One region of the Brevundimonas sp. 1080 genome, then DNA from elsewhere that is predicted to be linked to it. Evidence: predicted binding sites of a transcription regulator. Region 1 holds the regulator's gene; each other region holds the start of a gene.

The links. The regulator LexA, encoded in region 1, represses DNA repair genes until DNA is damaged. The targets are predictions, from matches to a motif close to ATGTTCNCNANNTGTTCT.
Region 2: dinB (DNA polymerase IV) is a predicted target of LexA. The motif match lies at 2,683-2,700, and genes of this name have one in related genera.
Region 3: ABIC32_RS11125 (ImuA family protein) is a predicted target of LexA. The motif match lies at 3,535-3,552, and genes of this name have one in related genera.

The regions. Positions count from the first base shown of each region.
Region 1 is NZ_JBEPMW010000003.1:406,311-413,423, forward strand. Features, by position in the region: gene ABIC32_RS12615 (anthranilate synthase component II) at 1-493, shown strand, start outside; gene trpD (anthranilate phosphoribosyltransferase) at 496-1,533, shown strand; gene trpC (indole-3-glycerol phosphate synthase TrpC) at 1,530-2,324, shown strand; gene lexA (transcriptional repressor LexA) at 2,442-3,140, shown strand; gene ABIC32_RS12635 (ComEC/Rec2 family competence protein) at 3,121-5,304, opposite strand; gene gltX (glutamate--tRNA ligase) at 5,303-6,718, shown strand; gene gltA (citrate synthase) at 6,785-7,113, shown strand, end outside.
Region 2 is NZ_JBEPMW010000001.1:1,073,105-1,080,217, forward strand. Features, by position in the region: gene ABIC32_RS05460 (arylesterase) at 1-207, shown strand, start outside; gene ABIC32_RS05465 (exodeoxyribonuclease III) at 212-988, shown strand; gene ABIC32_RS05470 (alpha-ketoglutarate-dependent dioxygenase AlkB) at 1,032-1,592, opposite strand; gene dinB (DNA polymerase IV) at 1,589-2,662, opposite strand; gene ABIC32_RS05480 (error-prone DNA polymerase) at 2,773-6,027, shown strand; gene ABIC32_RS05485 (hypothetical protein) at 6,461-6,637, shown strand; gene ABIC32_RS05490 (hypothetical protein) at 7,008-7,113, opposite strand, start outside.
Region 3 is NZ_JBEPMW010000003.1:127,222-134,334, reverse strand. Features, by position in the region: gene ABIC32_RS11135 (error-prone DNA polymerase) at 1-1,261, opposite strand, end outside; gene ABIC32_RS11130 (Y-family DNA polymerase) at 1,258-2,823, opposite strand; gene ABIC32_RS11125 (ImuA family protein) at 2,714-3,532, opposite strand; gene ABIC32_RS11120 (DEAD/DEAH box helicase) at 3,784-5,349, shown strand; gene ABIC32_RS11115 (GGDEF domain-containing protein) at 5,460-6,509, shown strand; gene ABIC32_RS11110 (lysophospholipid acyltransferase family protein) at 6,547-7,113, shown strand, end outside.

The DNA.
Region 1 (7,113 bases):
CCTGTCGGTGGACGAGGCGTGGGCGCTGAACCCCGCCGCCGTTCTGCTGTCGCCCGGCCCGTGCGCGCCCGATCAGGCGGGCATCTGCCTGCCGTTGATCTCGACCGCGCCAGAATCGATGCCGATTCTGGGCGTGTGCCTGGGTCATCAGGCCATCGGCCAGGCCTTCGGCGGCGACGTCATCCGCGCCAAGACCCTGATGCACGGCAAGACCTCGCCGATCCTGCACGAGGGCCAGAGCGTCTTTGCCGGCCTGCCCTCGCCCTTCACCGCCACACGCTATCACTCGCTGGCGGTCAAGCGCGAAACCCTGCCCGACCACCTTGAGGTCACCGCCTGGACCGCCGACGGCGAGATCATGGGTTTGCAGCATCGCACCCGCCCGATCCACGGCGTTCAGTTCCACCCGGAATCCATCGCCACCGAACACGGTCATGACATGCTGGCCAACTTCCTCGAGATCGCCGGCGTAAAGCGCCTCGCGGCCGCCTGACCGTGGGCGACGGGTTCAAGCCGATCCTCGCCCGGCTGGTCGAGGGCCATCCCCTGACGTCGCAGCAGGCGCACGACTTCTTCGCCGCCTGCCTGCGCGGCGAGCCGACCCCGTCGCAGGTCGCCGCCGCCGTCACCGCCATGCGGATGCGCGGCGAGACCGTTGACGAAATCGCCGCCTTCGCGGGCGCGATGCGTGAAGCCGCGCTGACGCTGGATCATCCCTATGAGGTGATCGACACCTGCGGCACCGGGGGCGACGGTCAGCACACCTACAATATCTCGACTGCCGCAGCCCTGGTTCTGGCCGGAGCCGGTCTTAAGGTCGCCAAGCACGGCAATCGGGCGATGTCTTCGAAATCAGGCTCTTCCGACGTCTTGTCGATCCTGGGCGTGAACCTGATGGCGTCGCAGGCGCAGCAGAAGAAGGCGCTGGACGAGGCCGGTATCTGCTTTCTGTTCGCGCCGGCCTATCACGGGGCGATGCGTCATGTCGGACCGGTGCGAGCCGAGATTGGTTTTCGCACTGTCTTCAACCTGTTGGGCCCGCTTTCAAACCCGGCGTCTGCAAGGCGACAGGTCATGGGCGTCTATGATCCGCGCCTGCTGGAGCCGCTGGCCGAGGTGCTGGGCCGGCTTGGCGCCACCCGGGCCTGGACCGTTCACGGCCAAGGCCTGGACGAACTGGCGACTTCCGGCCCCACGGACGTCGCCGAATGGAAGGACGGCGCGGTTCGCCGCTTTCAGGTCACGCCTGAGGACGCCGGCCTGTCGCGCGCCTCTATCGCAGACATCCGTGGCGGCGACGCCGAAGAGAACGCCGTCGCCCTGCGCGCGCTTCTGGCCGGCGCGGCCGGACCCTACCGCGACATCGTGCTGCTGAACGCCGCCGCCGCCCTCGTCGTGTCCGATCGCGCGGTCGATCTGGCCGACGGCGCCGCGCTCGCCGCTGCCGCCATCGACGACGGTCGAGCCGCCGAGGCGCTGGATCGCCTGGCCCGCATCACCTCCACGCCGCTGGAAAGCGAAGAGCCCGCATGACCGACGTTTTGGACCGTATCGCCGCCTACAAGCGCGAGGACGTCGCCGCCCGCAAGGCGGCGACGTCAAAGGACGCGATCGAAGCCCTGGCCCGCGCCGCATCGACCCCGCGCGGCTTTCGCGCCGCCTTGGAACGCGTCGGAGAGGAAACCGGTCGTCCCGCCCTGATCGCCGAGATCAAAAAGGCCAGCCCGTCCAAGGGCCTGATCCGGCCCGATTTCGATCCGCCGGCCTTGGCCCGCGCCTATGAGGCCGGCGGCGCGGCCTGTCTGTCCGTGCTGACCGATGGCCCCAGCTTCGAGGGCGACGACGCCTATCTGGGCCAGGCTCGCGAGGCCGTCGCCCTGCCCTGCCTGCGCAAGGATTTCCTGGTCGATCCCTGGCAGGTCGCCGAAAGCCGCGCCCTTGGCGCCGACTGCATCCTGATCATCCTCGCCATGATCGATGACAGCCTGGCCGCTGAACTGCTGTCGGAAGCCGAACGCTTTGGCATGGACGCGCTCATCGAGACCCACGACGAGGAAGAAATGGCGCGCGCCTGTGCGCTCGGCGGCGATCTGGTTGGGGTCAACAATCGCTCGCTGCGCACGTTCGAGGTCGATCTGGAAACCACGGAGCGGCTGTCCATGCTCAGCCCCGTGCGCGCTCTGCTGGTCGCAGAGAGCGGCATCTTTACGCCCGACGACGTGGCGCGCGTCTCGGCTGCCCATGCCCAGGCGATCCTGGTCGGCGAGAGCCTGATGCGTCAGGCCGATGTCGAGGCGGCGACCCGTCAGTTACTGGCCGCCTGACCGACACGCGGCGGCAAGCCTCGCCGTTAAGTTGACATTAGCAAGGAACACTTACAGAACATCGACAAATGTTCACGGCCCGTTCCGATTCGTCGGCGGGCGCATGAGGGCCTGGCGATGCTCACGCGCAAACAGCACGAACTGCTGATGTTCATCCATGAACGCATCCAGGAGACCGGCGTCTCCCCTTCGTTCGACGAGATGAAGGAGGCGCTCGATCTGGCTTCCAAGTCCGGCATTCACCGGCTCATTACGGCGCTGGAGGAACGCGGCTTCATCCGCCGTCTCGCTCACCGCGCTCGCGCTTTGGAAGTCACGAAACTGCCCGAACAGGCGACGGCCGGCGCGCCGCGCGGTCGCGCCGGGTTCAAGCCCGACGTCATCGAGGGCGGCGGCGGTGTCAGACCTGCGGCTCCGATGGCGGCCAACGACACCCGCGAACTGCCGCTGATGGGCAAGATCGCCGCCGGCACGCCGATCGACGCGATCGAGCATGAAACCGCCCGCTATCCGGTTCCGGAATCGATGCTGGGTTCTGGCGAGCACTACCTGCTGGAGATCGAAGGCGACTCCATGATCGAAGCCGGTATCCTGAACGGCGACATGGTGGTGATCAAATCGACCGACAACGCCGCCTCCGGCGAGATCGTGGTGGCTTTGGTGGAGGGCGAGCAGGCGACGCTGAAGCGCCTTCGCAAGAAGGGGGCGTCGATCGCGCTGGAACCCGCCAACCGCAACTACGAGACCAAAATCTACGGCTCCGATCAGGTCGCCGTGCAGGGTAAGCTGGTCGGCCTCATGCGCCGGTATCACTGACCTCCGGATCGGACTGACGCGTCCAGGGGCGGTCGCCGCGAACGTCGGCCGTCCACACCGCGCGCCACCGGTTCGGTTCGCCCGAACTGTCGCGCCACAACTCCACCGCCCCGCCGCGCGCAAAGTCCACGCCGTCCAAAACAAGGCGATCCTGACAGGCGCTTGGAATTGAAGTGACGACGGCGCGGACGCTGACGACGGGGGCTGCGCGGCATAAGGCCTCAATCTGATCGGAGCTCGGCGACTTTCGCCCCCACCAGATCGCCACGGGCCCCGCCTCATGGGTGTCCGGTCGACAGGAGAAGCGGTCGCAGACCCAGCCCGTCTCCGACCGGTCCGTCATCGTCAGCCCCCGTCTTCGTGACCAGAGATCGACTGCAAATTCGCGCACGCCAGGCCGCACGACGACCGCCTGATCACGCTGAAAGGCGGCGTTGGTTCCGCCATCGCCAATCCAGAGGTCCGGCGTCGGTTCACGCGGCCAGATCAGGACGGCGGCTGCGAAGGGCAGTCCCAACCAGCGCAGGCGGCCCTGCCACAGACAGACGAACAATACGCCCAGAAAGGCGACCGGCAGGACATAGTTCGGCGCGCTGGCGACCGTTTTGACCGCGCCGGGCAATCCCGCCGTCCAGGCGCCGATGGCCAGCATCAGATCCACGCCCCATCCCGCAACCGCCAGGAACGGTCCCCCCAGCCCCAAGGGTTCCAGCGCTGCGCCCAAGGCCAGCGCGGGCATCAGGATGAAGTCCGCCACAGGCGACGTGCCGAGATTGGCGAGCAGTCCGTACATGGCGGTGCGGTTGAAATGCTGCATGGCGAACGGTGCCGTCGCCAATCCGGCGACGACGCTGGCCGCCACAGCCGCCGTGAGCCACCCGCCTAACCGTTGGACTGCCAAAATCGGCCAGGGCGCGGATATTTCGCGCGGGCGCTTCGGCCAGGCCTCGACCAAGGCGACCAAGGCCGCCGTCGCCGCGAACGACATCTGGAAGCCCGGCGTGACGATGGCTTCAGGCTGAATGGCCAAAACAATGAAGGCCGCGACGGCCAGCCCATGCATCGTCACCGCCTGTCGATCCAGCAGGATGGCCAGAAAGGCGATGGAGGCGGTGATGGCGGCCCGCTCGGCCGGGGGCGGCGCGCCCGAAACCACCAGATAGACCCCGACCGCCGTCAGGCCCGCCAAGGCCGCGACCTTTTTGCCGTGAACCCGCAGGGCCAACCAGGGCCAGGCCGCCACGCCCAGACGCACCGCGAAGAAGACGAACCCGCCGACGATGGCCATATGCAGCCCTGACACCGACAGGATGTGCGCCAGGCCGGAATCGCGCATCACGTCCATGTCCTCCTGACTGATCCAGGTTTCGTGACTGGTCGTCATGGCGGCGGCGATCCCGCCGGTCCGTTCGCCGAGTCTTGCCACGATCCGCTCGGCCAGTGCGAAGCGGGCGCCGTTGACCGCCATTTCAAGTCGAAGTCGCCACGGCGGCGCGGCAAGCTCGGCCCCACTCGTTTCGCCCAAGGCGAACGCCACGCCTCCCATGCCTTGGAAGAAGGCGTTCCGGCCGAAGTCGTAGGCGCCAGGGCTGGCCGGCGCAGGCGGCGGATTCAGAATGCCAAACAAGCGGATCGCTTCGCCGGGCCGCGGCGGCTCGCCCCGCACCGTCGCCCGCAAGCGCACCGGCGTCTGCTCTGGCGTCAGTCCGCGGATCCAGACCGGCGCAATCACGACCCGCGCGCCTCGCTGCCCCGGGCTGTCGACATCGACAACCCAGGCTTCGATCACGGTCGGTTCGCTGAGGGCGGGCGCGATCGGCGCGGCGACGGCTTGGGTGCGCACCTTGGCCGCCGCCAGCCCGCCTGACGCGCAGGCCACCATCAACAGCAGCCAGGTCAGACGTCGCGACCAGCCGCGCCGTCGCGCCACGACCCACAGCCCAATGGCCAAGGCGGCGCCCAGCGACAGGGGCCACAAGACTGGCTCGGCTCGCAGGGCGAAATAGACGCCTCCGCCCGCTCCGAATGCGACCGGCGCCCATAGCCGCCATCTCAGGGTCTGGGCGGCGACCTCGGCGTGCAGCCAGGCGCGCAATCGCGCAGCGGGGGTAGGTTTTGCCGCATCGGGGCGTATAAGGGCCTCGCTTACGGACCCATCCCCCATGACCTCACCTTCCTCGACTGTCGTCACCCGCTTCGCCCCCTCGCCGACAGGCTATCTGCATATCGGCGGAGCGAGAACCGCTTTGTTCAACTGGCTGTACGCCAAGAGACACGCTGGACGTTTCCTGATCCGGGTCGAGGACACCGACCGTGAACGCTCGACGGATGAGGCGGTGAAGGCCATTTTCGACGGCCTGAGCTGGCTGGAGCTGTTCGCCGACGACGAGCCGGTGTTCCAGTTCAGCCGGGCCGACCGCCACCGCGAGGTGGTCGATCAACTGCTCGAAACCGGCCACGCCTACCGCGACTTCACCTCGGCCGGGGAGACCGGTCGTCTGCGTGACGAGGCCAAGGCCGAAAAGCGCACTTTCGAATCGCCCTGGCGCGACCGCGAGCCGACCGTCGACGATCTGGCCTCGCCGCACGTCGTGCGCTTCCGTCGGCCAAAGGCGACGACGGTCACGGTGGCCGATGAGGTCCAGGGCGACGTGAACTGGTCCACCGACGACCTGGACGATCTGGTGCTGCTGCGTTCGGACGGCGCGCCGACCTATAATCTCGCCGTCGTCGTGGACGACCACGACATGGGCGTGACCCACGTCATTCGCGGCGACGACCATCTGAACAACGCCGCGCGCCAGAGCCTGATCTACGATGCGCTGGGCTGGACGCGGCCGACCTTCGCCCACATCCCCCTGATCCACGGCCCAGACGGCGCCAAGCTGTCGAAGCGTCACGGCGCCCAGGCGGTGCATGAATACGCCGAGATGGGCTACTTGCCTGAGGCCATGCGCAACTATCTGGCCCGCCTGGGCTGGGCGCACGGCGACGACGAACTGTTCAGTGACGCACAGGCCATCGAATGGTTCGATCTCGTCGGCATCGGCAAGGCGCCGGCCCGTCTGGATTTCGACAAACTGGCCCACGTCAATTCGCACTGGCTGCGTCTCGCCGACGATGAACGGCTCGCCAAGCTGACGCTGGATGCGCATCTGCAGAAGGGTCACGCCTTGGCGGAGGCGGACGAAGCCCGCCTCCAGCGCGCCATGCCTTTCGTCAAGGATCGCGCCAAGACGATCCTCGATCTGGCCGACCAAACCGCCTTCGTACTGAAATCGCGCCCGCTGACCCTGGACGACAAGGCGAAGGCGCTGCTGTCCGGTGAGACTCTGGATCGCCTCGCCCGCCTTCGCGAGCGGCTATCCCTGTTCCAATCCTGGGACGTCTTCGCGCTGGAAGTCGAGCTCAAGGCCTTTGCGGAATCCGAGGGCGTTGGGTTTGGGAAAATCGGCCCGCCGATGCGCGCGGCGCTTACCGCAGGGTCAACATCACCTGATATTGCACGAACTTTGTCGGCTCTTGGGCGCGACGAAAGTCTCGGGCGCTTGGATGATGCGCTGCAACAGACTAAGTGATCACCCACAAACCAAAAAGCGGCCGACGCCTCCCCGCGCCTGGACGTGTGATGCAAAGGGGCATTCATGACTGAACAAGCCAAACCCGCCGGCTCGGCGACCCTGTCCTTCGAGGACAAGACGATCGAGTTGCCGGTCCTTTCGGGCTCCACCGGCCCGGACGTCATCGACATCCGCAAACTCTATGCGGGAACGGGCGCCTTCACCTTCGATCCCGGCTTCACCTCAACGGCGGCCTGTGAATCGGCGCTGACCTACATCGACGGCGACGCCGGCGTGCTGCTGCACCGCGGCTATCCGATCGACCAGCTGGCGTCGAAGTCGAACTTCGTGGAAGTCTGTCACCTGCTGCTGCACGGCGAACTGCCGACCGCCGCCCAGTACGAAAAGTTCGA
Region 2 (7,113 bases), on a different contig from region 1:
TACGCCTGGGCGTTCGATGCGGTCTACCCCGAGGTCGCTCGCGCAGCGAGCGTGCCCCTGATGCCCTTCCTGATGGAGGGTGTGGCGTTGCAGCCGGCCTATGTCTTGCCGGACCGGATCCATCCCAACGCCGCCGGCGTGGGCAAGATGGCCGACACCCTTGCACCCCATGTGCGATCCGCCCTGGCGGCCCTGCGGACGCCGTGACGGGATGCGGCTGGCCACCTTCAACATCAACGGCGTCAATCGTCGCCTGCCCAATCTCCTCGCCTGGCTTGAACAGGCCCAGCCGGACGTGGTCTGCCTTCAGGAGCTGAAGGCGACCGACAGCCAATTTCCGAATGCCGAGATCAAGGCGGCCGGCTACGATGCGGCCTGGGTTGGCGAACAGCGCTGGAACGGCGTCGCTATCCTAAGCCGCATCGGCGAGCCGGTCGTGACCCGACGCCGGCTGCCCGGCAACGCCACTGATCCTCAGGCCCGTTATGTAGAGGCGGCGGTCAATGGCGTGTTGATCGGCTGCCTCTATTTGCCCAACGGCAATCCCAGGCCCGGGCCCAAGTTCGACTACAAGCTCGCCTGGGCCGACCGGCTGATCGCCCATGCGGGGACCCTCTACGCCACTGCAGCGCCGGTCGTGCTCGCCGGCGACTACAATGTCGTTCCGACCGACGCCGACATCTACAACACCAGTTCGTGGAAGGCCGACGCCCTGCTTCAGCCCGAGAGCCGCGCCGCCTTCAAGCGCCTGCTGGACCAGGGCTGGACCGACGCCCTGCGCGAGCGTTTCCCGCACGATCCGCCGCCTTGGACCTTCTGGTCCTATTTCCGCGAGGCTTGGTCCCGCGACGCGGGCCTGCGCATCGACCATCTCCTGCTCAACGGCCTTGCGGCCGAACGCCTGACCGACGCCGGCGTCGATCGCGCGGTCCGCGGCGTCGAGGGCGCCAGCGACCATGCGCCGGCCTGGATCGACCTCGCTGACTAAGCCGATCCGGACACATGACGTCCGGCGGCAGCCCCCGCAGTCTTCAGGCGGCCAGGGTCCGGAAGGTGACGGAATAGCGTAAGGCCATCATCGGCGTGATCGAATGCTCCCAGTCCCTGCGCGCCTCTCCCGACAACCGGTAGACCGAGCCGCACGCCAGCGGCGCATTGCGCCGCAGAAAACCCGCCCCCTCGCGTCGGCGCAGCCGCATCACGCAGGGCGCCAGCAGGGACAGGCCCAGGATCTCGCCATAGACAGGACGGTCGCGATGCCAGCCGATGCCGGCACCCGGGGCATATTCATTGACCAGGACCTGGACGAAGGCCGCGCCGTCCAGATCGAGACGACCCGCCAAGCGCGCCATTAGGGTCGAGAGAAACGTTGGCCACTCCGGCCCATCCCCCCTGCGGTCAAAAGCGGCGATCCGGCGGTGGCCCAAGTAGCCCAGATGTTCATAGGGTTTGAACGCCAGAGTCTGGAGCGCGGCGACAAGCGCGGCCTGTTCGGGCGCCGACAGAACGTCGGCCCAATAGTCGAACCCCGCCACCACGGGCGTGCGCGCGGGTGCATCGCCGAACAAATCGAACTGCGACAGTCCGGTCACGACAGGGCCAGTTGGTTCGCCGCGGCCCCGGTTGTCTCCAGATTGGACAGGCTGACCCCTACAAGGCGCACGCCACGGCTTGGCGGGTAGAGGGATCGGACCAGCAGCCGACTGACCTCGTGCAGGGCTTGGCGGGAAGCCACGGGCTCGGACAAGGACCGACTACGCGTCGATTGCTGGAAGTCCGCCCATTTGACCTTGACGGTGACCGTCCGTCCCCGGCTTCCTGTCTTCTCGCACCAGGCCCAGACATCGTCGGCCATGGCGGCCACACCGGCTTCGATCGCGTCCGGATTAGTCAGGTCGGAAGCGAAGGTGGTTTCCGACCCGCTCGATTTGCGCGTCCGGTCCGGATTGACCGCCCGGTCGTCCTGCCCGCGCGCGATGGCGTAATACCAGGGCCCGGACTTGCCGAAATGGTGTTGGAGAAAGGCCAGGGACTGACGGCGCAGATCAGCGCCGGTACGGATTTCCAGTCGCTCCATCTTGGCGGCCGTCACCGGGCCGACGCCATGGAAGCGCCTGACCGGCAAATCCTCGACGAAGGCCTCGCCGCGCCCTGGCGCCACAACGAACTGGCCGTTCGGCTTGTTCTGGTCCGACGCCAGCTTGGCCAGGAATTTGTTGTAGGAAACGCCTGCCGAAGCCGTCAGGCCGGTCTCGTCTAGAATCCGCCGCCGGATCTCTTCCGCCGTCGCCGAGGCGGTCCCGAGGCCTCGCCGATCGGCCGTCACATCGAGATAGGCCTCGTCCAGCGACAAGGGTTCGATCAGATCGGTGTAGTCCGAAAAGATCGCATGGATCTGGGCCGACACCGCGCGATAGACCTCGAAGCGCGGCGGGACGAAGACGAGGTCCGGACATTCCCGCTGGGCGGTCGTCGAGGGCATGGCTGACCGCACCCCGAACCGCCGCGCCTCATAGCTGGCGGCGGCGACCACGCCGCGCGCCGCCGCATGACCGACTGCCACGGGGCGACCGCGCAGGGCGGGATCATCCCTCTGTTCCACGGAGGCGAAGAAGGCGTCCATGTCCACATGGACGATCTTGCGGGTGGCGACGCCGGACATGCAGCCTGCATATCAAGACAAGAACAAAAAGAAAACATTTGTCCAAGGCCACGCTTGCCATTCGGCTTGCCGGAGTGCTGTCGGGGAGGTCGAACAGCCGCTTAATCCCTATGTCTTACGTCGAGCTTCAAGCCACCTCGCACTTCTCCTTCCTGCGCGGCGCCAGCAGTTGCGAACTGCTGTTCGAACAGGCGCGGCTGTGCGGACTGGAGGCTCTGGCCATCGTAGATCGCAACTCACTAGCGGGGATCGTGCGCGCCCATGAGGCGGCCAAGGCCTCCGGCGTACGGCTGATCGTTGGCTGCCGGCTTGATCTGATCGATGGGACGGGCGTGCTTGTCTATCCGACCGATCGACCGGCCTATTCCCGACTGACGCGCCTGCTCTCTCTGGGCAAGCGTCGCGCCGGCAAGGCCAAATGCCACCTCGACTGGTCAGACCTGAAAGACTGGTCGGAGGGCCTGATCGCCATCCTGGTTCCTGACGAGGCGGACGAGGCCTGCGCCGTCAATCTGCGGCGGCTGAAGGCGACCTTTTCTGCGGGCGCCTATCTCGCCCTGACGCTGCGGCGACGCCCCGGCGATGCCTTGCGGCTGCACGACCTGTCGAACCTCGCCGCCCAGGCGGGCGTGCCGACCGTCGTGACCAACGACGTCCTCTTTCATCATCCGGACCAACGCCTGCTGCAGGACGTGGTCACCTGCGTTCGACACGGCTGCACCATCGACGAACTGGGTTTCCGACGCGAACGCCATGCGGATCGCTATCTGAAGCCGCCCCACGAGATGCACCGCCTGTTCAAGGCCTATCCCGAGGCCTTGGCCCGCTCGGTCGAGATCGCCGACCGCTGCCGGTTTTCGCTGGATGAGTTGGCGTATCAATATCCGGACGAGGTCTCGACGCCGGGCATGACGCCGCAGCAGATGCTGGAACAGCTGACCTGGGCCGGAGCCGCCGAGCGCTATCCGGAAGGGCTGCCGGACAGCGTGCGTAAGACGCTTCGGCACGAACTCGATCTGATCGGCCAGCTCGACTACGCCCCCTATTTCCTGACGGTCCATTCGATCGTGCGCTTCGCTCGCAGCCAGGACATCCTGTGCCAGGGTCGTGGTTCGGCCGCCAACTCTGCCGTCTGCTACGTGCTGGGCATCACCTCGATCGATCCAGGCCGCAATGACCTTCTGTTCGAGCGCTTCGTCAGCCAGGAGCGCCGCGAGCCGCCGGACATCGATGTCGATTTCGAGCATGAGCGGCGCGAAGTCGTCATGCAGTGGATCTTCGAGACCTACGGCCGCAACCATGCGGCGCTCTGCTCCGTCGTCACCCGCTATCGCTCGCGCGGCGCCCTGCGCGACGTCGGCAAGGCGCTGGGGCTCAGCGAGGACCTGATCAAGACCCTGTCGTCCCAGGTCTGGAGCTATTCCAGCGAGGGCGTCGAGGACAAGCATGTCGCGGACCTCAACCTCAATCTGGAAGACCGGCGGCTTCGCCTGGCGCTAGAGCTGTCGCGTCAGCTGATCGGGGCCCCGCGCCACCTCAGCCAGCACCCGGGCGGCTTCGTCCTGACGCACGATCGCCTGGACGACCTGGTCCCGATCGAGCCAGCCGCGATGAAGGACCGCCAGGTCATCGAATGGGACAAGGACGACATCGACGTCCTGAAGTTCATGAAGGTCGATGTGCTAGCGCTCGGCATGCTCAGCTGCATGAAGCGCGGCTTCGACCTCCTGGCCGAGCACAAGGGGATCGCGCTCGACCTCGCCACCATTCCGGCCGAGGACCCCAAGACCTATGCGATGATCCGCAAGGCCGACACGCTCGGGGTCTTCCAGATCGAGAGCCGAGCCCAGATGGCCATGCTCCCGCGCATCAAGCCCCGCACCTTCTACGATCTGGTCATCGAGGTCGCCATTGTCCGCCCCGGCCCGATCCAGGGCGACATGGTCCATCCCTATCTGCGCCGCAGGGAGGGTAAGGAGGACGTGGTCTATCCCAAGCCCGAGCTCGAGAAGGTGTTAGGCAAGACCCTGGGCGTGCCCTTGTTCCAGGAACAGGCCATGCGCGTCGCGATCGAATGCGCCGGTTTCACCGCTTCGGAAGCCGACCAGCTCCGCCGGGCCATGGCGACCTTCAAGTTCACCGGCGGGGTCAGCCATTTCAAGGACAAGCTGATCAGCGGCATGGTCGAGCGCGGTTATGACGCCGCTTTCGCCGAGAAGACTTTCAGCCAGCTTGAGGGCTTCGGCTCCTACGGCTTTCCGGAAAGCCATGCGGCCTCCTTCGCCCTGATCGCCTACGCCTCCTCCTGGCTCAAATGCCATCACCCGGATGTCTTTTGCGCCGCTCTGCTGAACGCCCAGCCCATGGGCTTCTATGCCCCGGCGCAGATCGTCCGGGACGCCCAGCAGCACGACGTCGAGATCCGGCCCGTCTGCGTCAACGCCAGCCGCTGGGACTGCACCCTGGAGCCTGTGGGCGAGGATGGCCGGTTCGCAGTCCGCCTTGGCCTTCGCATGGTGCGCGGCTTGGTGAACGGCGACGCCGCCCGCCTCCTGGCGGCAAGGACGGACGGCGCCTTCCGCTCCGTCGACGACCTGTGGCGACGCGCCGGCGCCCAGGTCGCCAGCCTTGTCCGCCTAGCGGAGGCGGACGCCTTCAGACCGGATATGGATCTGGACCGCCGCGACGCGCTGTGGGCCATCAAGGGGCTACGGGACGCCCCCCTCCCCCTGTTCGCCGCCGCCGACGCCCACGACCACAAACCGGAAATCCTGGAGCACGATCCAGGCCTCAAGCCGATGACGCCCGGACGGGAAGTGGTCGAGGACTACAGCCACATCGGCCTGACCCTGCGCGATCATCCGCTGAGCTTCCTGCGCGGCGATCTGCAAGCCCGCCACGTCATGACCTGCGCCGACGGGACGGCCATGCGCGACGGTCGGCTGACCCGCGTGGCGGGCCTCGTGCTGGTCCGTCAGAAGCCTGGCAGCGCCAAGGGGGTCATGTTCATCACCATCGAAGACGAAACCGGCGTGGCCAATCTGGTCATCTGGCCGAGCCTCTACGAACAGCAACGCCGCGTCGTGCTGTCGGCCTCCATGCTGGTCGTCGACGGCAAGGTTCAGCGGGAGGGCGACGTCGTCCACATCGTCGCGACCAAACTTCACGACGCATCGGCCCTGCTCGCTTCAGTCGGGGATCGGGGCGAAGCCTTCCCCCTGCCCCACGGACGCGGCGACGAATTCCATCGCGGCGGGTCGCCCGATGCGCGAGACGCGCCCCCTCGCGCGATCAAGGTTCGGGACATCTACATTCCCGATCTTCATCTCGACCCGATCAGACCGAGGACGCGGGATTTTCGATAGTCGCCAGGAGCGACCGCAGGACTGGTCAGAATCCCCATCGTGAAATCCCCATTTCATGATCAGGACCCATGCCCCCATGATGAGGGTGAAGCTGAGCTGGCGTACAGATGTGTGTCTTTAAATGGGTTACGCGCAACCCATATAACCTGCTGTTTTATCTAGGCAAATCAGCCCTACAGATTCTTGGGTCACCTGTAACCTATTTTGCGCCCGAGTTTTCTTGTTGTTTTACAATCCCCTAATACTACCGCAGGTGTGCGTAATGTGTGCATCATCCTCCACAGGATGATATTCCTAATGGCCCCCACTGGGGTTAGACGTTTTTTGTTGTCTGGTTCCGTCGTTTAGAGCACGGGCTATCGCCCTCTAGGCTATGTGAAGGATGGCGCTCGAGATGGAGTATTTGGCTGCCCAACACGCTGGGAGGACGACGGTGACCGACGCTGAGCTTCCAGCCTTTCAGATGAACTTTGTGCAGATGGCTTTCGTGTTCTCGTTCACCATCGTGGGGGTCCTCGCCATCAAGACGGTGATCTCCAAAATGGTGCGAGCGCTGTGTGATCGAAAGCCCCGCGCCGGCGATCATGACGAGCCAAGCAACTCTTATTGACCTAGTTCTCTCGCGTTGATCCGGCTGCGCTCATCCGGCACGCCCAGGGCTACCGCGACGAGGGCTGTACATCTTCCGTGCCGGAGGAACGCGGTGTCGAGATAGCGACCCACATGCGGAACCAGCTGCTACTCCGACCTTTTTTTACGCCGGCTAGTCCCGCCATTCATGCCTTCGATGAGTCCCCCGAAAATCGGTTGGACCAACCAAGCTATGAACACAGCGGTTATCCCACCGGCCATGAATATAAGAACGTCCATCATCAGGCGTCTCCCAACAAAGTCTGTGGCTCTCGCATACGGCAGTATGTCGTGTGACCGAAGCTGTGGGGCGGCACGGCGACCAGAGCACACGTCCGAATGCCTGCTTTTCAGTGCCGAACGCCCTTCGTCTCGACGGGGTTCAGCTGCAGCTCCGCCGCACTGATCGCGAGAGCCTGAAGCTTGGTACACGCAAGAAGGCCGCATTCCCGAGCA
Region 3 (7,113 bases), 280 kb from region 1:
CGAAATCGACATCGATGTCGGGCGGCTCATTGCGGTCCGACGACAGGAAGCGTTCGAACAACACATTGTGCACACTGGGATCGACCGAGGTGATCCCAAGAACGTAACAGACGGCCGAGTTCGCCGCCGAACCTCGTCCCTGACACAGGATGCCCTGGTCATCCGCAAATCTGACGATGTCGTGGATTGTCAGGAAATAATGGGCCAGCCTTTCCTTTGAGATGAAGGCCAGCTCCTTTTTCAGAAGGTCTCGCACCTTGACCGGCACGCCATCCGGATATTTCAGGGTTTCATAGGTCGCCACCAGCGAAACCAGACGATCCTGCGCCGTCATGCCGGGTGGTACTGGCTCTTCCGGATAGTTGTAGGTGAGTTGGCCAAGATCGAACCTCACCCGCGCCAGGAAGTCCTGTGTCTCGGCTACCGCCTCGGGCGCTTCGGCGAACAAGCGGCTCATTTCCGCGGGCGGTTTCAGGTAGCGTTCTGCGTTCTGATCCAGACGGCGACCTGCCGCCTCCAAGGTCACGCCCTCACGGATACAGCTCACGACATCCTGCAAGTCTCGCTGTTCCACGTCGTGGTAGAGGACATCATTGACCGCCAGCAGGGGCGTGCCGGTCTCTGCGCCAAGCGCCTTCAGCCTCGCCAGCCTTCGGCGGTCGTCGCCCATTCGGTGCATCGTGGCGCCCAGCCAGACAGCACCTGAAGCGGCCTCGTTCACCTGACGGAGCAAGGATTCCAATCCCTGCGTCCGACGCAGCGGCATAACGATCAGCAGCAAGCCTTCAGGCGCTCGCAACAGATCGCCTAGACCGAGTTCGCACTGCCCTTTCTTTGCCCGGCGATTGCCAAGCGTCAACAGGCGACACAGACGGCCCCAACCCTGCCGATCTTCGGGATAGGCCAGGATGTCCGGCGTCCCGTCGTTAAAGCGCAGGCGCGCACCCAGGATCAGCTTGAAGGCCTCGGCTCGCGCCTTGATTGTCTCTGGGTCGAGATCGACCGGGAACTTGTCCTCCACGAGTATCGTCTCGCCGGGACCGCCGCCCTGACGCACCTTGTCCGGCGGCGACCAGCCGTCTTGGCGCAGGGTCTTCAACGCACTCCATGCCCGCACCACCCCGGCCAGGGTATTGCGGTCGGCCAACCCCATGCCTGTATGTCCACGCAGGATCGCGCTCAGCACCAGATGCTTCGGATGCGACGCCCCTTCCAGGAAGGAGAAGTTGCTACGCGTCGCCAACTCGGCATAGGCGGTCATGCGAAAACGCCATGCAGGAACCAGCGCGGCGCCGGCTCCTCGCCGTAAAAACCAGAACGGAACAACCAGAAGCGTCGCCCCTCCTGGTCCTCGACCCGATAATAATCCCGCGTGGCCTCCAGCGGCCCGCGCAATCTGCGCCACCATTCGGGCGCGATCCGTTCGGGACCTTCAACGCGAACCAGACGATGATCCACGCGACGCCAGATGAAGCGGTTCGGCGGATGGTCGGGCACCTCCGCCGTGGCCAGGATTGGTTGGGGTGGGTCGAACATTTGCAAGGGGCGCAGCGGCGGGTCCACAGGATCAGGTTCTGGCCAGTCGACCTGTTCGCCGGATGGCAGGGCCGCAGGTGTCAGTCGAACCGCGCGCTCGGGCCAGTGAGACTCCACAAGTTCGAACCGTCTGACAGACTCGGGCCCCAGGCGCGCCGTCAAGCGATCCACGAGACGTCCCAGATCCTCGGCACCCGGCGGGATGCGCTCGAAACCGCCCTGACGCGAAGCCAGTCGATCGGTGACAGGCGCCGACAGGCGCAACTGATCAAACCCGAACCCTGGATCCAGCGGCTTCGCCAACGCCGCCAATCTTTCCCGAAACAGGCGCAGAACACCGGAAGCGTCCCGGCTCGGCCGCCCCGTTCGGACGGTGATATGGCGCACCTCCCCATCGACACGAAAGAAGCTGGCCCGAAAGGCGCGCCCGCCCTGACCGCGCAAATCCAACTGATCCATCACCTCGAGGAGCAGATCGCCGATGACGGCTTCGACATCGATCATTTCCGTGATCGGTTCGACAAGGATCCGGCTCACAGCGATCATCATGACCGGCCGTTCGGGTCTTATTCGCGTATCCTCACGCCCGAGGACGCGGTTCAGCCGGGTCGCCGCCACTGCGCCAAAGCGGGCCGCGATGGGGGCTGTAGGGCGATCGTCCAGATGCGCCAGGGTCTTCAGCCCGGCGCGCGACAGGGCCTGCGTTTCCTTGTCCGAAAGCTCTAGGGCCGCGACGGGAAGACGACGCAGGGCCTGACGCTGGTTCGCCCCCTCGTAAATCCCACCGCTTCCAAATCTCGCCAAGGCGCGCGCCGCTTCCGGCGTGCCGGCCATGGCCAGTCGCACCGACAGACCGACGCGACGCGACCGCGCCTCGACAGCTTGCATCATTCCCATCTCGCCTCCGAACAAGTGGGCGCAACCGGTCACATCAAGCGCCATGCCATCCAGACCGTCCGTCGCCGCCATCGGCGTGAACCGGCCGAAGTCCAGCAGAACGCGCTTCAACAGCGCCGCATCCGCTTCCGGACGATGCACGACCACGCGAATATCCGGCGCCCTGGCCCGCGCGTCCGCCAGCGTCATTCCCGGAGACAGTCCTATCTCCAACGCCTGCCGATTTGAGGCTGCCAGTCGCAGCGCGCCCTTCACCTTCTCGACCAGCACTGTCGCCGGCTCAGCCGAAGCGTCGGATCGCCCCTCCTCGCGCCGCAGCCGATCTGTCGATAACAGAGGAAACCAGACCGACAGGTAGCGCCGGTCGTTGCGCGTGTTGATGTCCGGCATTGCGCCCACCCTGTTCGAAAACTCCGCGCTCACGATCCCACTCCATGGTCCAGGCCTTCGGCGGCGCGCCGGACCGATGCCGCAACAACTCGACCCCATAGTTCGGACGGCCGGGAGCATCCGCCTCCAAAGCATGGGACAAGGCTGCGCGAACGCGCCAGCGGGTATCAGCTGCGCTGGGCTGGGGGTGAGCCGCCAATCGGGTCAGGATCGCTGTCGCCCGCCCCTGCCCCGCCGCCATGGACAGACGCCGCGTCGCCGTCAGGCTTAGGAGGTGGCTTTCGCCCCAAGTCGTAAGCAGCACCGCACCTGCTGCGCCGCATGATAGAGCCTCCTCACCCGCTGCCAGCAGGTCCTTGGCTTCCTTGACGCTCACCAAGATCACTCGGCTGGGATCCAAACCCAGTTCGCGCAATCCGGGTCCGTAAATCTGACCGGTCTCCAGCCCGGCCATGGCCTGGATGCCCCAAACCAATGGTCGATCCTTCGCGGCCCGGTGAACCAGAGCCAAGGCAAACCCCAAGGCGGCCGTCGCATCCGGCGCTGTCGCCGCATAGATTTCGTGCAGACCATGGCTGGAAAGCCCGCCTATGTGCCGGTCCGCTTGTGCGTGGCCCAAATCAAAGCGGGCGGCGTCAGTCGGATGACCGTCCGTTTCCATGGCCTTCAGGCACTGACGCAAAGCCTCGATACCGCGGCTGGACCGCACAGCAGTTCTCCTTTTGTTCTCCTATATGCCGCTAGCCCCACCCCCGGAGTCAAGCGCATGTAACCTTGGCCATGGGAATTTATTCCGGCGCGCTCTGGCGGCGGAAAATTGTGGAATACTTGACTTTTGCGCAGGGGCTTCTATATGCCCCCCAGCCTCGGGACAGGTCTGCGATACGCGCCGCCCGCTCGCCCAAAGAGGGGCGGTTCCGTCGCTGCTATGCACGCAGACGCTTTCTCTCCCAAGGATTCATGACCGAGTTTTCCCAACTGGGCCTTTCGCCCACGACCCTTCAGGCCGTCGCCGACACCGGCTACACGACCGCCACGCCCATTCAGGAACAGGCGATCCCCGTCGCCCTCGCCGGCCGCGACGTCCTGGGCATCGCCCAGACCGGCACCGGCAAGACCGCCGCCTTCACCCTGCCCCTGGTCGATCGCCTGTCCACCGGCCGCGCCCGCGCCCGCATGCCGCGCGCCATCGTCTTGGCCCCGACCCGCGAACTGGCCGACCAGGTCGCCGAGAGCTTCGCCAAATACGCCAAGGGCACCAAGCTCAGCTGGGTCCTGCTGATCGGCGGCGTCTCCATGGGCGACCAGGTTGCGGCGCTGAACAAGGGCGTCGACGTCCTGATCGCCACGCCCGGCCGCCTGCTCGACCTGTTCGAACGCGGCAAGATGCTGCTGACTGGCGTCGAGATCATGGTCGTCGACGAGGCCGACCGGATGCTGGACATGGGCTTCATCCCCGACATCGAGCGCATTTTCAAACTGACGCCGCCGCGCCGCCAGACCCTGTTCTTCTCGGCGACCATGCCGCCGGAGATCACGCGCCTGACGACCGCCTTCCTCAAGGATCCGACCCGGATCGAGGCCTCGCGTCCGGCGATGACCGCCGACACCATCACCCAGTACATCGTCCGCATCCCGACCTCGGACCCCAAGGCCAAGCGGACCGCTCTGCGCGCCCTGGTCGGTCGGGAGGACGTGCGCAACGGCATCGTCTTCTGCAATCGCAAATCCGAAGTCGATATCGTCGCCAAGTCGCTGAAGACCCACGGCTTCGACGCTGCCCCGATCCACGGCGACCTGGATCAGTCGCACCGGATGAAGACCCTGGCGGACTTCCGCTCGGGCGCGCTGAAGATTCTGGTCGCCTCGGATGTCGCCGCGCGCGGCCTGGATATCCCCGACGTCAGCCACGTCTTCAACTATGACGTCTCGCACCACGCCGACGACTACGTGCACCGCATCGGCCGCACCGGCCGCGCCGGCAAGCTGGGCCAGGCCTTCATGATCGTGACCCCGGCCGACGACAAGTCGCTGGATAAGGTGCTGAAGCTGATCAAGAAGGATCCGGAAGAGCTGGTTCTTGAAGGCATCGACTTCGCCGCCATTAAAGACGGCCCGCGCCGCGACGACAAACGCTCGGGCGAACGCGGTCGCGGCCGGTCGCGCACCAGCAGCGCGCCCACCCCGTCCGCCGAGCCTGCCGAGATTGCTCCCGTCAACGCTGCGCCTTCGTCTCAGGAGGCCGAAGCGCCCCGCAGCCGCAGCCGCCGCAAGGCCCGCCCCGAGGCGCCGGTTGAAGTTGCGGCTCCCGTCGCCGCCGCAGTCGAGGCGGAGGCGGCCGTCGAACCCGTCGAAACGGCCCGCGCCCCGCGTACCGAGCGCGCAGACCGGGAGCCGCACCTGCTGCAATCCGATCGCCGCGGTGACCGCAAGGCCGACAAGAGCGATACTCAGCGCCAGGGCGTGCGTGGCTTCGGCGACGACATCCCCGCCTTCCTGCGCCGTCCCGTCGTCATTCGCGCCTGAATTCGTACACAACGGCGCGGTGAAACGCCGCGCCGTTTACCCTGCATTACGGAACATCCCGTAGTGTGCGCCCCGACACAGCTCCAGAACAGGGGCCCAGGGGAACAAGAATGTCGAAAAAGGTCGAGACGGCGCTAAGAGCTCCTCAAGCCTATGCTTTGGCGCGCAACGTCATCGGCGAAATGGAAAAGGCCGGCGTGTGGCCCACGCCGCTGAACTTCGAGCTTTGGCTGCATTACATCAGCGACCCCGACGGCCCCCTGGCCCAGGAAATCCGCCGTCTGCTGGCGCAGTCCGCCGTCATCACTGACAAGACGTCCGAAATGCTGGCCGCCGAGTTCCTGCCGCGCGGTCGGCTGCCGGATCAGATCCGCGACGTCGGCGCCGTGCTGGACCGCGAATTGGCCAGCGTCGCCAGCGCCATCGCCATGGCGCACAAGACCCAGCACGACTATGGCGAGACCCTCGCCGACGCCTCCCAGTGCATGGAAACCGTCGATGATCCGTCCTCACTGAAGGATCTGGTCGGCGACCTGTCGACCGCGACCAACCGCGTGCGTCGGGAAACAGCGATCCTGGAAAAGCGTCTGGAAAAGTCCAACAAGGAAGTCATCCGCCTGCGCGAAAACCTGGAACAGGTGCGCCGCGACGCCATGACCGACGCCCTGACCAATCTGGCTAACCGCAAGGCCTTCGATGAACGGCTTGAGGCCGCCTGCGCCGAGGACGACGGCGCGCCGCTCAGCCTGGCCATCCTCGACATCGACCATTTCAAACGGTTCAACGACACCTGGGGCCACCAGACCGGCGATCAGGTGCTGCGCTATGTCTCCACCGTCCTGTCCAACATCTGCGGCAAGACCCGATTCGCCGCCCGGTTCGGCGGCGAGGAGTTCGCGATCATCTTCCCGGGTGAAGGCGCCGGCGTGGTCATGGCCGCGTTGGAGAGCATCCGCAACGACGTGGCGTCACGCGCGCTGCGCCGTCGTTCGACCAATGACGACCTGGGCTCGGTGACTGTCTCCGCCGGCTTCGCCCAGCGCCAAAAGGGCGAAACCGCCGCCAGCCTGCTGGAACGCGCCGACGCCGCCTTGTACGAATCCAAGCGTGCGGGCCGAAACTGCGTCACGCCGGCATCATCGCTCGAAAAGGCGGCTTAGGGTCTAACAAGGCCAAGCTTTCTGCCATAGTCGTCCCATGCGCAGCTTCGCCTTCAATGTCGCCTACTGGATCCTGTCGATCGGCTACGGGCTGACCGCCGCCTTCGCCGCGTTGGCGCCCGGGCGCGGCCCGGCCAGTTGGGTCATCCGCCGCTATGTGAAACGCATGGTCCAGGCCATGGCGATCTTCGCCGGCATCAAGCTGAACGTTCGCGGCAAGGACCGCTTGCCCGAGGGCACCTTCATCATCGCCTCAAAGCATCAAAGCTGGGGCGACGGCTTTGCGACCTATGATCAGTTTGACGACATCGCCTTCGTCACCGGCGATCACCTGGAAAAGTTTCCTCTGCTGGGCGGCGTACTGAAGAAACTGGGCGCCATCGTCGTCAACTCCTGCGGCGGCCACGAAGCCCGCAAGGCCCTGGCCATGCGCGCCGCCGAGGCCCGCGCCGAGAACCGCAAGATCCTGATCTATCCCGAGGGGCACCTCGCGCCCGTCGGCAAGAAGTTCAAATATCGCTCCGGCGTCTGGCACATGTACCGCGACTTCGACGTGCCGGTCGTGCCGCTCGCCACCAACCTCGGCCTCTTCTGGCCCGAGGAA